Regions from separate parts of the Streptomyces sp. NPDC102283 genome, predicted to be linked through region 4. Evidence: riboswitches for the same ligand, from Rfam matches in the RefSeq annotation. Region 4 holds a riboswitch; each other region holds the start of a gene.
The links. A riboswitch is a leader RNA that binds a small molecule or an ion and turns the genes downstream of it on or off. The one in region 4 is predicted to bind cobalamin.
Positions count from the first base shown of each region.

Region 1: another riboswitch for cobalamin. It lies ahead of ACIRJT_RS31415 (FecCD family ABC transporter permease); the one in region 4 lies ahead of ACIRJT_RS35545 (cobalamin biosynthesis protein).
Region 2: another riboswitch for cobalamin. It lies ahead of metE (5-methyltetrahydropteroyltriglutamate--homocysteine S-methyltransferase); the one in region 4 lies ahead of ACIRJT_RS35545 (cobalamin biosynthesis protein).
Region 3: another riboswitch for cobalamin. It lies ahead of ACIRJT_RS32525 (ribonucleoside-diphosphate reductase subunit alpha); the one in region 4 lies ahead of ACIRJT_RS35545 (cobalamin biosynthesis protein).

Region 1 is NZ_JBIWLQ010000020.1:74,482-77,678, forward strand. It holds gene ACIRJT_RS31410 (ABC transporter ATP-binding protein) at 1-340, opposite strand, end outside; gene ACIRJT_RS31415 (FecCD family ABC transporter permease) at 340-1,449, opposite strand; cobalamin riboswitch at 1,550-1,676, opposite strand; gene ACIRJT_RS31420 (endonuclease/exonuclease/phosphatase family protein) at 1,782-2,906, opposite strand; gene ACIRJT_RS31425 (M15 family metallopeptidase) at 2,930-3,197, opposite strand, start outside.
Region 2 is NZ_JBIWLQ010000021.1:3,808-7,004, forward strand. It holds gene metE (5-methyltetrahydropteroyltriglutamate--homocysteine S-methyltransferase) at 1-1,961, opposite strand, end outside; cobalamin riboswitch at 2,146-2,291, opposite strand; gene ACIRJT_RS31870 (hypothetical protein) at 2,668-2,865, shown strand; gene cobF (precorrin-6A synthase (deacetylating)) at 2,954-3,197, opposite strand, start outside.
Region 3 is NZ_JBIWLQ010000022.1:78,250-81,446, reverse strand. It holds gene ACIRJT_RS32545 (carbon starvation CstA family protein) at 1-181, shown strand, start outside; gene ACIRJT_RS32540 (YbdD/YjiX family protein) at 178-381, shown strand; gene ACIRJT_RS32535 (hypothetical protein) at 517-1,194, shown strand; gene ACIRJT_RS32530 (GNAT family N-acetyltransferase) at 1,213-1,722, shown strand; cobalamin riboswitch at 1,775-1,911, shown strand; gene ACIRJT_RS32525 (ribonucleoside-diphosphate reductase subunit alpha) at 2,045-3,197, shown strand, end outside.
Region 4 is NZ_JBIWLQ010000027.1:26,233-29,429, forward strand. It holds gene ACIRJT_RS35535 (anion permease) at 1-611, shown strand, start outside; gene ACIRJT_RS35540 (hypothetical protein) at 624-854, shown strand; cobalamin riboswitch at 1,004-1,137, shown strand; gene ACIRJT_RS35545 (cobalamin biosynthesis protein) at 1,275-2,246, shown strand; gene ACIRJT_RS35550 (cobyric acid synthase) at 2,287-3,197, shown strand, end outside.

The DNA.
Region 1 (3,197 bases), on a different contig from region 4:
CGTCGGATGCCCGGGCCACCGGCCCCTGGTGCGGCAGCCGCCCCATGGCGACGATCTCGGCGACGGTGAAGTCGAATTCGGCGACCGCGTCCTGCGGAAGGGCGGCCAGCCGCCGGGCGCCTTCCCGGGCGCTCAGGGTGTGGAGGTCGTCACCACCGATCCTGACGGCGCCCGCCGATGGGCGCAGGGCCCGGTAGACGCAGCGCAACAGGGTCGACTTCCCGCTGCCGTTGGGACCGACCAGGCCGACGAGCTGCCCGTCGGCCGCGCCCAGGGTGACCTGGTCCACCAGCCGCGCACCGGCGATCTCGACGGTGAGCGCGTCGATGTCGATCCGCATCAGATGCCTCCGAAGGAGTAGGCGCGCCGGCGCATGAGGAGGAGGAAGCAGGGAACGCCGATGACCGCGGTGAGGACGCCCACCGGCAGCTCGGCCGGCGCCAGCACCACGCGCGAGAGGATGTCCACCCAGATCAGCAGGACGGCTCCCGCCAGGGGTGCGACGGCCAGGAGTCGGCGGTGGTCCGCGCCGACCAGCATCCGTGCGGCGTGCGGGACCATCAGGCCGACGAAGCCGATCGCCCCGCTCACCGCGACCACCGCCCCGGTCACGGCCGCGGAGACGAGGAAGAGCTCCTTGCGCAGCCTCCCGGGATCGACCCCGAGGGCGGCGGCGGTCTCGTCCCCCATGGCGAGGGCGTTCAGGCGCCGTGCCGACCAGCCGAGGTGCGCGAGGCCGGCGAGCACCGCTCCGGCGGCGATCGGCACGGCGGCCCAGTTGGCCCCGCTCAGGCTGCCGAGCAGCCACATCATCGCGGAGCGGGCCGCTTCCCCGCGCTCGGCCGCGAACACCATGAACGTGGTGACGGCGGAGAACCCGTAGTACATCGCGGTCCCCGTCAGGACGAGCCGGAGCGGGGTCAGTCCGCGTTCGGTGCGGGCGACCGCGTACACGAGCAGCATGGCGAGGAGCGCGGAGAGGAACGCCGCCGTGGACAGGGCCCAGATGCCCAGCGCTCCCAAGGCCCCGAAGATGAGTACGGCGTTGGCGCCGACCGCCGCGCCCGAGGAGATGCCGAGCACGAACGGGTCGGCCAGCGCGTTGCGCACCATGGCCTGGACGGCTACGCCGATGGCGGACAGGCCGGCCCCGACGACGGCGGCCAGCACGGCTCGTGGCAGGCGCAGTTCCCAGACGATGGTGTAGCCGGGGACCTCGTCGGGGCCGATGGCTCCGCCGGTCAGCCCTGCCCACAGGTAGCGCGTCACCTCCGCCCAGGAGAGCCCCGACGCCCCGAGTGCCGCTCCGCAGACGAGTGAGAGGGGCAGGGCCGCACACAGGCCGGCCAGGAGAAGCGGCAGGGGCACGCGCCGGGGTGGCGCCGGTCCGGTGCCGGGGTGCGCGGGGCGCGACGGCTTGGGGGGTATGCGGTCGAGAGACGTGGCCACAGGCAGGTCGCTTTCGCCTTGGGCCGTGCGTCGCGCGATGAGGAGCGGCCCCGGGCGGCGGCCGCCCCGCGCAGCGCCCATTCGCAGTCCACGGCGAATCGTCAGGAGCCTTGTCCGCCGCGGGTGATCGGGCTCACGGAACCCGGGGGCTCCGTCTACCGTTGCGGGTCAGCGCCGGATTTCGACCGGACTTCCCCCGTGGCGGAACGCAGCCTAGCGCGTGCGTTCATCCCGTCCCGGCGGCGGGTGAACCGCAGCAGGACGTGGAAGGTCCGATCGCCCGCCCCGAGAACGTACGAGAATTGCGGGCGCGCCCAAAACCTTCCGCGGTCTCACCAGCTGAGGCGGGCCGCCACCGGCAGGTGGTCACTGCCGGTCGCGGGCAGTACCCACGAGCTCTCCGGCTCCACGCCCCGGACCAGGATCTGGTCGATCCGCACCACCGGGAACGTGGCGGGCCAGCTGAAGCCGAACCCGTCGCCTGACGCCTCCTGCGCCGATCGCATCCGCGAGGTGATGCCCGCGTACGCGCGGTCGTCCAGGGTGCCGTTCAGATCGCCGAGCAGCACCACCCGATCGTTCTGCTCGGCGGCGAGGGCCTGGCCGAGCGACCGCGCGCCGGCGTCCCGTTGGCCCGACGAGAGGCCCGCCCTGGGATTCACCCGTACGGATCCGAGGTGCGCCACGTACACCGCCAGGGGCCCGTGGTCCGTGGCCACCGTGGTGCGCAGCCCACGGTTGTACTCCAGCTTGACGTCGGCGGGCTTCGCGTCCCCCAGCGGCCCCGCGTCCATCTCGACGTCGACCGGCCGGGTGTCCGACAGCGGCAGTCTGCTCCACACGCCGACCGTGCCCAGCACCGTGTGGTGCGGGTACGTGGTCGCCAGCTCCCTCTCGTACGTCCTGCGGGCCCCCGGGTCCAGCTCTTCGAGTGCCAGCACGTCCGCACCGGAGGCGACCAGGGCGCGGGCGGTTCCCGCCGCGTCGGGGTTGTCGGCGCCGACGTTGTGGCTGACCACGGTGAGGTCGCCGCCCGGGTGGGACTTGTCGCTGAGCAGGCCGCCGAAGAGGTTCAGCCACACGACGGCCGGCAGCAGCAGCGCGACGGCCGCGAGGACGGAGCGGCGCAGCAGCGCCCCGCCCAGCAGCAGCGGGACGAGCAGGCCGGACCACGGGAGGAAGGTCTCCACCAGGCTGCCGAGGTTCCCGATCCGGTTCGGGATGCTCGCGTGCAACAGCATGAGCAGGCCCAGCAGCAGCGACGCCGCCGCGAGCACCCGGCCGCGCTTCCAGGTGCCTGCCCTCGCGCCGGTGTGCCGGGGGCCGGTTTCCCCGGGGTCCGCGTCCCGGAGATCGGTGTCGCCCTGCCGGGGACCGGCCGTGTTCACGTCGCTCTGTGCCGTCCCGGCCGTATACCCGTGGCCCTGTGCGGTCCCGGCCGTGTCCACCCGCGTCATCGTCCGTCCTCGCTCGCTGCCGGTCACTGTCGCATCCTCGGGTCCTGGGCGGGGTCGGCATACATACGCGGGCAACCCCGGTCGATCGCTTCCGCGCGCAGTTCGTAGTGCCAGGGTTCGTTCCGGTAGGTCTGGCACAGCCCGTATCCCGCGCCGTGCTCGGACAGCCACTCCGTCGCGTCGGCCGGTCCGATGTCGACCGCGTCCCCCGACACGTGCGGTGACGTCTTCGCGGTGGCCACCCATCGGGCGGCCTCGGCCTCGGACCCGTACCGCGCGATCGCCTTGCGG
Region 2 (3,197 bases), on a different contig from region 4:
TGGATCTGGGTGCCCGGCCGCACCCCGGAGGTGGCGAGCCGGAAGGACTCCGTCGCCCACTCCAGGTACGCGGCGTGCTCGGCCGCCCGCAGCGGCAGTGTCTCGCGCAGTGCGGGCTCGTCGACCTGGATGACCGAAGTGCCGCCCGCTTCCAGGTCGTTCACCTCGTCCCGCAGGGCGAGGGCCACCTGGCGCGCGGTGTCGCCGAGCGGCTGGTCGTCGCGGACGAAGGACCAGGCGAGCATGGTGACCGGACCGGTGAGCATGCCCTTGACGGGGCGTGCGGTCAACGACTGCGCGTACGTGGTCCAGCGCACCGTCATCGGCTCGGGGCGCGAGATGTCGCCCGCGAGGACGGGCGGCCTGACGTACCGGGTGCCGTAGGACTGCACCCAGCCGTGCTGGGTGGCGAGGTAGCCGGTGAGCCGCTCGGCGAAGTACTGGACCATGTCGTTGCGTTCGGGCTCACCGTGCACCAGGACGTCGAGCCCGGCCTTCTCCTGGAAGGAGAGGACCTCGCGGATCTCGTCCTTGATGCGCTCCTCGTACCCGGCCTCGTCGATCCGCCCCGCACGCAGGTCGGCGCGCGCGGTGCGCAGTTCGGTGGTCTGCGGGAACGAGCCGATGGTGGTCGTCGGCAGCGGCGGCAGCCCGAGGTGGGCGCGCTGGGCGGCGGCGCGTTCCGGGTACGGCTGGGAGCGGCGGCCGTCCGCGTCGGTGACGGCCGCCGTGCGGGCGCGGACGGCCGGGTCGCGGGTGAGCGCGGCGTCGGTGCGGGAAGCCAGGTCGGCCCGGTTGGCGGCGAGTTCGGCCGCGATGGTGTCCGTTCCCGCGCCCAGGCCGCGGGCCAGGACGACGATCTCCTCGGTCTTCTGCTTGGCGAAGGCGAGCCAGCGGGCGATCCGCGGGTCGATGTCGTGCTCGGCGTCCGCGTCCAGCGGGACGTGCAGCAGGGAGCAGGAGGCGGAGACGTCGACCCGGTCGGCGAGGCCGAGGAGGGTGCCGAGGGTGGCGAGTGACTTCTCGTAGTCGTTGATCCAGATGTTGCGGCCGTTCACGACACCGGCGACCAGGCGCTTGCCGGGCAGTCCGCCGGCCGCCGCGAGGTCGTCGAGGTTCCCCGCGCCGGACTCGGTGAAGTCGAGGGCGAGCCCGTCGACGGGGGCTTTGGCCAGGACCGCCAGCGCTTCGCCGAGCCGGCCGAAGTAGGAGGCGACCAGCAGTTGGGGCCGGTCGGCGAGTCCGCCGAGCTCGCGGTAGGCGCGGGCGGCGGCGTTCAGCTCGGCCGGGGTGCGGTCCTGGACGAGTGCGGGTTCGTCGAGTTGCACCCACCCGGCGCCCGCCGCGCGCAGGTCGGCGAGGACCTCGGCGTACACGGGGAGCAGCCGGTCCAGCAGGGTCAGCGGCTCGAAGTCCGGGGCCACGCCGGGGGCCGGCTTGGCGAGCAGGAGGTAGGTGACGGGGCCGACGAGCACCGGCCGGGGGGTCAGGCCGAGGGCCAGCGCCTCCTGGAACTCCGCGACCTGCTTGGCCGATTCAGCGGTGAACTCGGTGTCCGGCCCCAACTCGGGTACCAGATAGTGGTAGTTGGTGTCGAACCACTTCGTCATCTCCAGCGGGGCGACATCCTGCGTGCCGCGGGCCATGGCGAAGTAGCCGTCGAGGGCGTCGGCGTCGACCGCTTCGCGGTGCCGCCCGGGGATGGCACCGACCATGACGCTGGTGTCCAGGACATGGTCGTAGTACGAGAAATCACCGGTCGGCACCTCGTGGACGCCGGCCCCGGCGAGCTGCTGCCAGGTCTCGCGGCGCAGCTCGGCGGCGGTCTCCCGGAGGGCGTCGGCGCCGACGCGGTTCTTCCAGTAGCCCTCGACGGCCTTCTTCAGTTCACGGTTCTGGCCCTGCCGGGGGTAGCCGTACACGATGGCCCGTGCTGCCGCGGCTGCGGTCTTCGCTGTCACGTGACTCTCCTTCGCGAGCGTGTCTGCGGGACAGACCCCGGGACGGGACGCGGACGCGAAGGGATGACGCATCGGGCGGAGACCGGGACACGGGATCCGTGTCCGTCCGCCTGATGGTTACGCCGACCCGCCCACGAGGTCACCGAGATCTCCGCACGCGAACGGTCGCGTGCGGGCAACGGGCAGGTCTTCGGACTCGCGGGCGCGTCTGCCGGGGCAGACACCTACTGGCCGTCGCTTCCCAGACCCGGCCGGGCCCAGTGCGTATGACGGCGGTCGTTCCCACTCACCGCTGCGGGGCAGTCCCGGATTCCCACCGGGTTCCCTCTTGCGACACCCCGCCTGGCGGACAGGGCGAACCAGCTGCACCGGCCAGCCTAAGGGGACGCCCGGCCCGCGCACACCGTTGCTCGTACTTCGGACGGTGACGTGGGACACGGTCCGGCGTACGTCCCCGGCTCCGGGTCGGACTCCGTCGCGGCGGGCCACAGCGTCGAGCTACGCGCGTTCTCCGCTCGTTCGGCTGTTCGTCGGCGTCGTGCTGACCGCCAGTCAGGTCGGTCGCGTCCACTGGACGTGACAGTGACACAGATGTAACCGAATGGCGTAGGGACTGCGGAACCACCAAGCGTCACAAGCCGTTCTTCTTCCCACTACACGGCCGCCGACCCGCGGCGAGGCCGACCGAGGAAACGGAAAACGCCAGATGAAGAAGACAGTCGGGTGGGCCCAGGACGGCGACGACTGGACGATCACCGTGAACGGCACGCTGTATCGCGCGATCGAACGACCGGCGGACGGCCGGGTGCACAACTACCTGGTGCGGGGCGACGACCTCACCGCCGAATGCCCGAGCCTGGGGCACGGGCTCGGCGTGATCAGGGCGCACGAGACCCGGCGCTGACGCCTCCTGACACCTCGGCCGGTCCGACGACGAGGTGCGGAGGCCCCCGCTGCCCGCGCCTCGACGTGGACCCGTCAGCCATCGGCCGTCAGTCGCCGTCGGCGCCGGGCGGCCGGCTCAGCAGGTAGGTGTCCATGATCCAGCCGTGCCGTTCGCGGGCCTCCGCGCGCAGTCGGCTGACCCGGCCCGCCACCTCGTCGAGCGGGCCGGAGACCAGGATCTCGTCCGGGGTCCCGATGTAGGCCCCCCAGTGGATCCACCACCCCTTGCCCGTCAGATGCGTGAAGCTCTCGTGGCCGTCGAGCATCACGACGAGGTCGCAGTCCTCGGGG
Region 3 (3,197 bases), on a different contig from region 4:
CAAGGCCATCCGCGACCCGGAGAGCGTCAAGCTCCACGAGACGCCGTACGTCGAGTCCAAGCTCGTCGCCCCGGCCTCACTCTTCGCGACCAAGGAGGAGAAGGCCGAACTGGTCGCCGCCGGCGTCGGCCCCGAGGGCGGCATCCGCAAGGAGGAGGCGGAGACGGGGAGCCGGACATGACGGTCGCGGAGGTACGCCGCGTGGCCGGACGAATCCGCTGGTACGTCCGTGAGCTGACCGGCGAGTCCACGTACGACCGCTATGTGGCGCACGCGAGGACCCACGATCCGGACACCCCGGTGATGACCCGTCGCGCCTTCGAACGCAGCCGCATGGACGCCCGCGAGGCGGATCCCCGCGAGGGCTTCCGCTGCTGCTGAGCACCACCACCCGGCGATCGGGGCCGCCGCACCCCTTCCAGAGGCGCGGCGGCCCCTTTTCACGCCCTCGCACGAGCCCGGGCGCCGCTCGTTTTCCCGGTGCGCGAAGCCCTCACCGTACGAAAGGATGTGCCCATGACTTCGTATGCCCGGCCGCCCCGGCTCCGTCCCGTACTCACGGCCCTGGCGCTGACGCTGGCCCTGGCGGCGGCGACGGGCTGCGGCACCGAGGTGGCGCCCGACGCGGAGGCGGCGCAGGGCGGATCGGCGGAGCCGGCGCCCGACCGGGCGGAGCTGGAGGCGCGGGCGCTGGCCGTGCAGACCGTCGCGGAGCACGTGTGGGTGACCCAGGTCCCGGGGTACGCCCTGGCTCGCCAGTCGGTCGGGGTGGTCGGCGACGACGGGTTCGGCAGCGTCTACACCACGCCTGACGGCGGGCAGCTCCACCTGCGGGTGGAGCGCCGGGCGCACGCCGGGGCCGACTGCACGAAGGACCCCGCGCCCGCCGGCGGACAGGAGCCCCTGGTGACCTGTGAGCGGGACGGCGAACAGTGGTACCGGGCCACGGAGTCGGGCCACGCGTACGCCTGGGAACAGGGCGGGCTGGTGGTCACCGTGAGCGGGGCGCCCGAAGAGGTGGACCGGGCGACGCTGCGGTCGGCGGCGCGGGCCGCCCACCGCGCCGACGACCACGAGCTGGACCAGGTGCTGCCGCCGGCCGACGACGCCCCCGGGCAGCCGCCGGTCGAGCGCGGTGATCTGCCGCCGGTGGGCGACGGCGCCCCGAACAACGACGTGGGAGCGAGTGGCTGACATGGGAGCGAGTGGCTGATGGATCTGACGATCAGGGCGGCGGAGCCCGACGAGTACGCCGTCCTCGGCGAGATCATCGCCGAGGCGTATCTCGGCGACGATCTGCTGGACGGCCCGCGGGACCCGTATCTGCTCAAGCTGCGGGCGGTGGAGCAACGGGCGGCCGAGGCCGAGGTCCTCGTCGCGCTCGACGCGCACGGGGCGGTGCTCGGCGGTGTGACCTATGCCGCACCCGGCACGTCGTGGCGCGACATCGCGGGCCCGGACGAGGCCGAGTTCCGGATGCTCGCGGTGGCCCGCGAGGGGCGTGGACGGGGCGTGGGAGAGGCTCTCGTGCGGGCGTGCGTCGAGCGCGCCCGGTCCACCGAGGGCGTGCGGGCGCTGGCCCTGTCGACGCAGCCGGCCATGCTCGGAGCCCATAGGATCTACCGTCGGCTCGGCTTCGCGCGGACCCCCGAACGGGACTGGGAACCGGTGCCGGGGCTGCGGCTCCTGACCTTCCGGCTGGAGCTGGGAGCGCCCTCCTGAGGGGTGTGTTGAATCGTCGCGACACAACATGTGGGGGCCGCTTCATCCGGCGGCCCCCACATGTATGCTCGACCTCGCTGTCGCCGCAGGGGAATCCGGTGCGAATCCGGAACTGTCCCGCAACGGTGTGATCGGTGTGCTTTTGCACACCCGCAAGTCCGAAGACCTGTCGACAGCGCGTCCGGCTCGACCGAACCGGACGCCAGACGTCCGGGCCTCGCGGATAGGCCGGTGGACGCCGTCGCTGTGCTGCCCTGCCCCGGGTTTCGCGCTGCCCGGCTCCCCGCCTTCCGCCGGCCCCTGCCGAGCGAGGGAAAGCCCCGTGACCATCGCGCCCGCCGATCCGGTTTCAGCCACCGAATCCGCTGCCTCCACCACGTCCGGAACAGGCACGAACGACGGACCCGGGACCGCTTTGCTGCGGACCCTGACCGACCTCACCGTCGATCTTCCCGACACCGACCCCGGACGGGTCGCCGCCGCCGCGCTGCGCGGACGCAACGCCCGCTCCGACGAGGCCGAACTGCGCTCGCTGGCCACCGAGGCCGCCGCGGGGCTCATCTCCGAGGACCCGGCGTACTCCCGGCTGGCCGCCCGGCTGCTGACCCGCACGATCGCCGACGAGGCCGCGGGCCAGGGCGCGACGTCCTTCTCCGCCTCGGTCGCCGTGGGCCATCGCGAGGGCCTGATCGCGGACCGCACCGCCGCCTTCGTCGCGCTCCACGCGGCCTCCCTCGACCGGCTCGTCGAGCAGGCCCTGGCGGACGGCGCCGACGACCGCTTCGGCTACTTCGGTCTGCGCACGCTGCACAGCCGCTACCTGCTGCGCCACCCGATCACCCGGCAGGTCATCGAGACCCCGCAGCACTTCATGCTGCGCGTGGCCGCGGGCCTCGCCGAGGACGAGTCGGTGCGGGCGCTGGACGAGGTCGCCTCGCTGTACGGGCTGATGAGCCGGCTGGACTACCTCCCCTCCTCCCCCACGCTCTTCAACTCCGGCACCCGGCACCCGCAGATGTCCTCCTGCTATCTGCTGGACTCCCCGAAGGACGAGCTGGACTCGATCTACGACCGCTACCACCAGGTGGCGCGGCTCTCCAAGCACGCGGGCGGCATCGGTCTGTCGTACTCCCGCATCCGCGCCCGGGGTTCGCTGATCCGGGGCACCAACGGGCACTCGAACGGCATCGTGCCGTTCCTGAAGACGCTGGACGCCTCCGTGGCGGCGGTGAACCAGGGCGGCCGGCGCAAGGGCGCGGCGGCGGTCTACCTGGAGACCTGGCACGCGGACATCGAGGAGTTCCTGGAGCTCCGCGACAACACGGGCGAGGACCAGCGGCGTACGCACAACCTCAACCTGGCCCACTGGATCCCGGACGAGTTCATGCGCCGGGTCGACGCGGACACGCAGTGGTCGCTGTTCTCCCCCGCCGACGTGCCCGAGCTGGTCGACCTGTGGGGCGACGCGTTCGACG
Region 4 (3,197 bases):
GCTCCAACCCGCCCATGTGGGTCATCGTCTCCGCCGGTGTGGCCATCGCGCTCGGCACCTACCTCGGCGGCTGGCGCATCATCCGCACGATGGGCAAGGGCCTGACCGACCTCCAGCCGCCGCAGGGCTTCGCCGCCCAGACCAGCGCGGCGACGGTCATCCTGGCCTCCTCGCACCTCGGCTTCTCGCTCTCCACCACCCAGTCCTGCTCCGGTGCCGTCATGGGCGCGGGCCTCGGCCGCAAGGGGGGCGTGGTCCGCTGGTCCACCGCCACCCGGATGTTCGTCGCCTGGGGGCTGACGCTCCCGGCGGCCGGTCTGATCGGTGCGGGCGCCGAGTTCCTGACCAAGCAGGGCCCCTGGGGCATCGCCGTCACGGCGGTCATCCTGGTGGGCGGTTCGTTCGCCATCTGGGTGGCCTCGCGCCGCCAGCCGGTCGACCACACCAACGTCAACGACACGGACGACGACGAGCCCCAGGGCGTCGTCACCACCGCCATGGCGGCGGTCCAGCCGCCGCCCATCGGCGGCCCGGCCTCCGACCTCGCATCCACCATCCCGGCCCCCGCCTCGGCGCCCGACGACCCGGCCCGGCCGCCGGCCAAGGTGTAAGGACAGATCCGCATGAAAATCGACTGGGCAGCTCTCGCCTCCGTCTTCGGTGTCAGCCTGGTGGTCACCGTCGCGCTGGTCGGCCTCTTCACCCTGGGCATCGTCGCCCTCTCCAAGCAGTCCGCCACGGCCGGAAGCAGCGCTTCCGGCGGGTCGGTGGCGCTGGCGCGCACCGGCGCGTACGCCTGCTTCGCGCTGTGCGTCGCGGCGGTCTCGTACGGGATCTACCTGATCGTCGCCTGACCCCGCACCTCGCACTCCTTCGGGCCGGACACACCCTCCTGTGTCCGGCCCGATGTGCGTCTGCGCACAGTGGAGCCTCGCAGGTCAACAGCGAGTTGACGGCTGTTCGCGGGGCGTGGTGGACTGCCGGAGCCATTTACGGCGACAGCAGAGGAAGCCGGTGCGAATCCGGCGCGGTCCCGCCACTGTCACCGGGGAGCACTCCCCCACACCGGAACGTCACGGCCCGCGACACGCGGACTGGAAGGCCGGGGGAACTGCGGATCCGGAAGCCAGGAGACTCTCGTCGCCGGTCACGTCGAACCAGGGCGCGGACCCTGAGTGAGGACATACGCCATGCCCGGCCGCCGTGCGCCGCTTCCCGTGCCCCCCACGACAGGCCCTCGCGCCGGAACATCCCTCCCCGCGACCGGCTGAGCCGTGCGTGCCGACCGCGTCTTCGCGTACGGCGCCACGGCCGGGATGATCGCCGACGCCCTGCTCGGCGACCCCCGTCGGGGTCACCCCGTCGCCGGATTCGGCCGCGCCGCGGCGCGGGCCGAGACCCGTCTGTGGCGTGACGACCGGGCCGCGGGCGCCCTGCACACCCTCGTGTGCGCCGGAGGCGCCGTGGGGGCCGCCGCGCTGAGCGCGCGCGCCGTCCGGGGACGCCCCGCGCTCGCCGTCGCGCTGACCGCCGCCACCGCCTGGTCCGTGGTCGGGGGGACGTCGCTGGGGCGGGAGGCGCGCGCCATCGGCGGCGCCCTGGCCGCCGGGGACCTGGAGGTGGCGCGGGAGCGGCTGCCGCATCTGTGCGGGCGCGATCCGCACGCGCTGGACGGTCCCGGGATCGCCCGCGCGGTCGTCGAGTCGGTCGCCGAGAACACCTCGGACGCCGTCGTCGGCGCACTGGTGTGGGGGGCGATCGGCGGGGTTCCGGGGCTCGTCGGCTTCCGGGCCGTGAACACGCTCGACGCGATGGTCGGCCACAAGTCGCCCCGCTACCGCCGCTACGGCTGGGCCTCGGCCCGCCTGGACGACCTCGCCGGGTGGCCCGGCGCCCGCCTGACGGCCGCGCTGGCCGTGGCGGCGGGCGGGCGGCCCCGGGAGGCCGTGCGCGCCTGGAGGACGGACGCGGGGCGCCACCCGAGCCCGAACGCGGGGCCGGTGGAGGCCGCGTTCGCGGGGGCGCTCGGCGTACGGCTGGGCGGGACCCTGGCGTACGCGGGGCGCGTCGAGCACCGGCCGGTGCTGAACGGGGAGTCCGGACGGGACGTGCGGGGCGCGGACATCGAACGCGCGGTACGGCTGTCGCGCCGGGTGAGCACGCTGGCCCTCGGCGTGTGCGTGGTGGGCCGGCTGGTCGCCGGGCGGATGGCCGCGGGGCAGAGGCGGGGACGGGGACGGTCATGAACGGTCCGGCAGGGAACGCGGTACGGGAACGGGAGCGGACATGAGCGGCGGACTGCTGGTCGCGGGGACCACATCGGACGCGGGCAAGAGCGTCGTCACGGCGGGCATCTGCCGGTGGCTGGTGCGCCGGGGCGTGAAGGTCGCGCCCTTCAAGGCCCAGAACATGTCCCTGAACTCCTTCGTGACCCGCCAGGGCGCGGAGATCGGGCGGGCCCAGGCGATGCAGGCGCAGGCCGCCCGGGTGGAGCCGACGGCTCTGATGAACCCGGTGCTGCTGAAGCCCGGCAGCGACCGGTCCAGCCAGGTGGTCCTGATGGGGAAACCGGTCGGCGAGATGAGTGCCCGGGGGTACCACGGGGGCCGTCAGGAGGCGCTGCTCGGGACGGTGACGGACTGCCTGGAGCAGCTGCGGGCCACGTACGACGCGGTCATCTGCGAAGGAGCCGGGTCCCCGGCCGAGATCAATCTGCGGCGCACGGACATCGTGAACATGGGGATCGCGCGGGCCGCGAGGTTCCCGGTCCTGGTGGTCGGGGACATCGACCGGGGCGGGGTCTTCGCTTCCTTCTTCGGGACGACGGCACTGCTGGGCGCGGAGGACCAGGCGCTCGTCGCGGGCTATCTGGTGAACAAGTTCCGGGGCGACGTCTCGCTGCTGGAGCCGGGCCTGGACATGCTGTTCGAGCTGACCGGGCGGCGGACGTACGGGGTGCTGCCGTACGCCCACGGGCTCGGCATCGACGAGGAGGACGGTCTGCGGGTGTCCCTGCGGGGTGCGGTGCGGGAGTCGGTCGTGGCTCCCCCGCACGGCGAGGACGTGCTGCGGGTGGCGGTCTGCGCGGTACCGCTGATGTCGAACTTCACGGACGTGGACGCGCTGGCCGCCGAACCGGGCGTCGTCGTGCGGTTCGTGGACCGGGCGGAGGAGCTGGCCGACGCGGACCTGGTGAT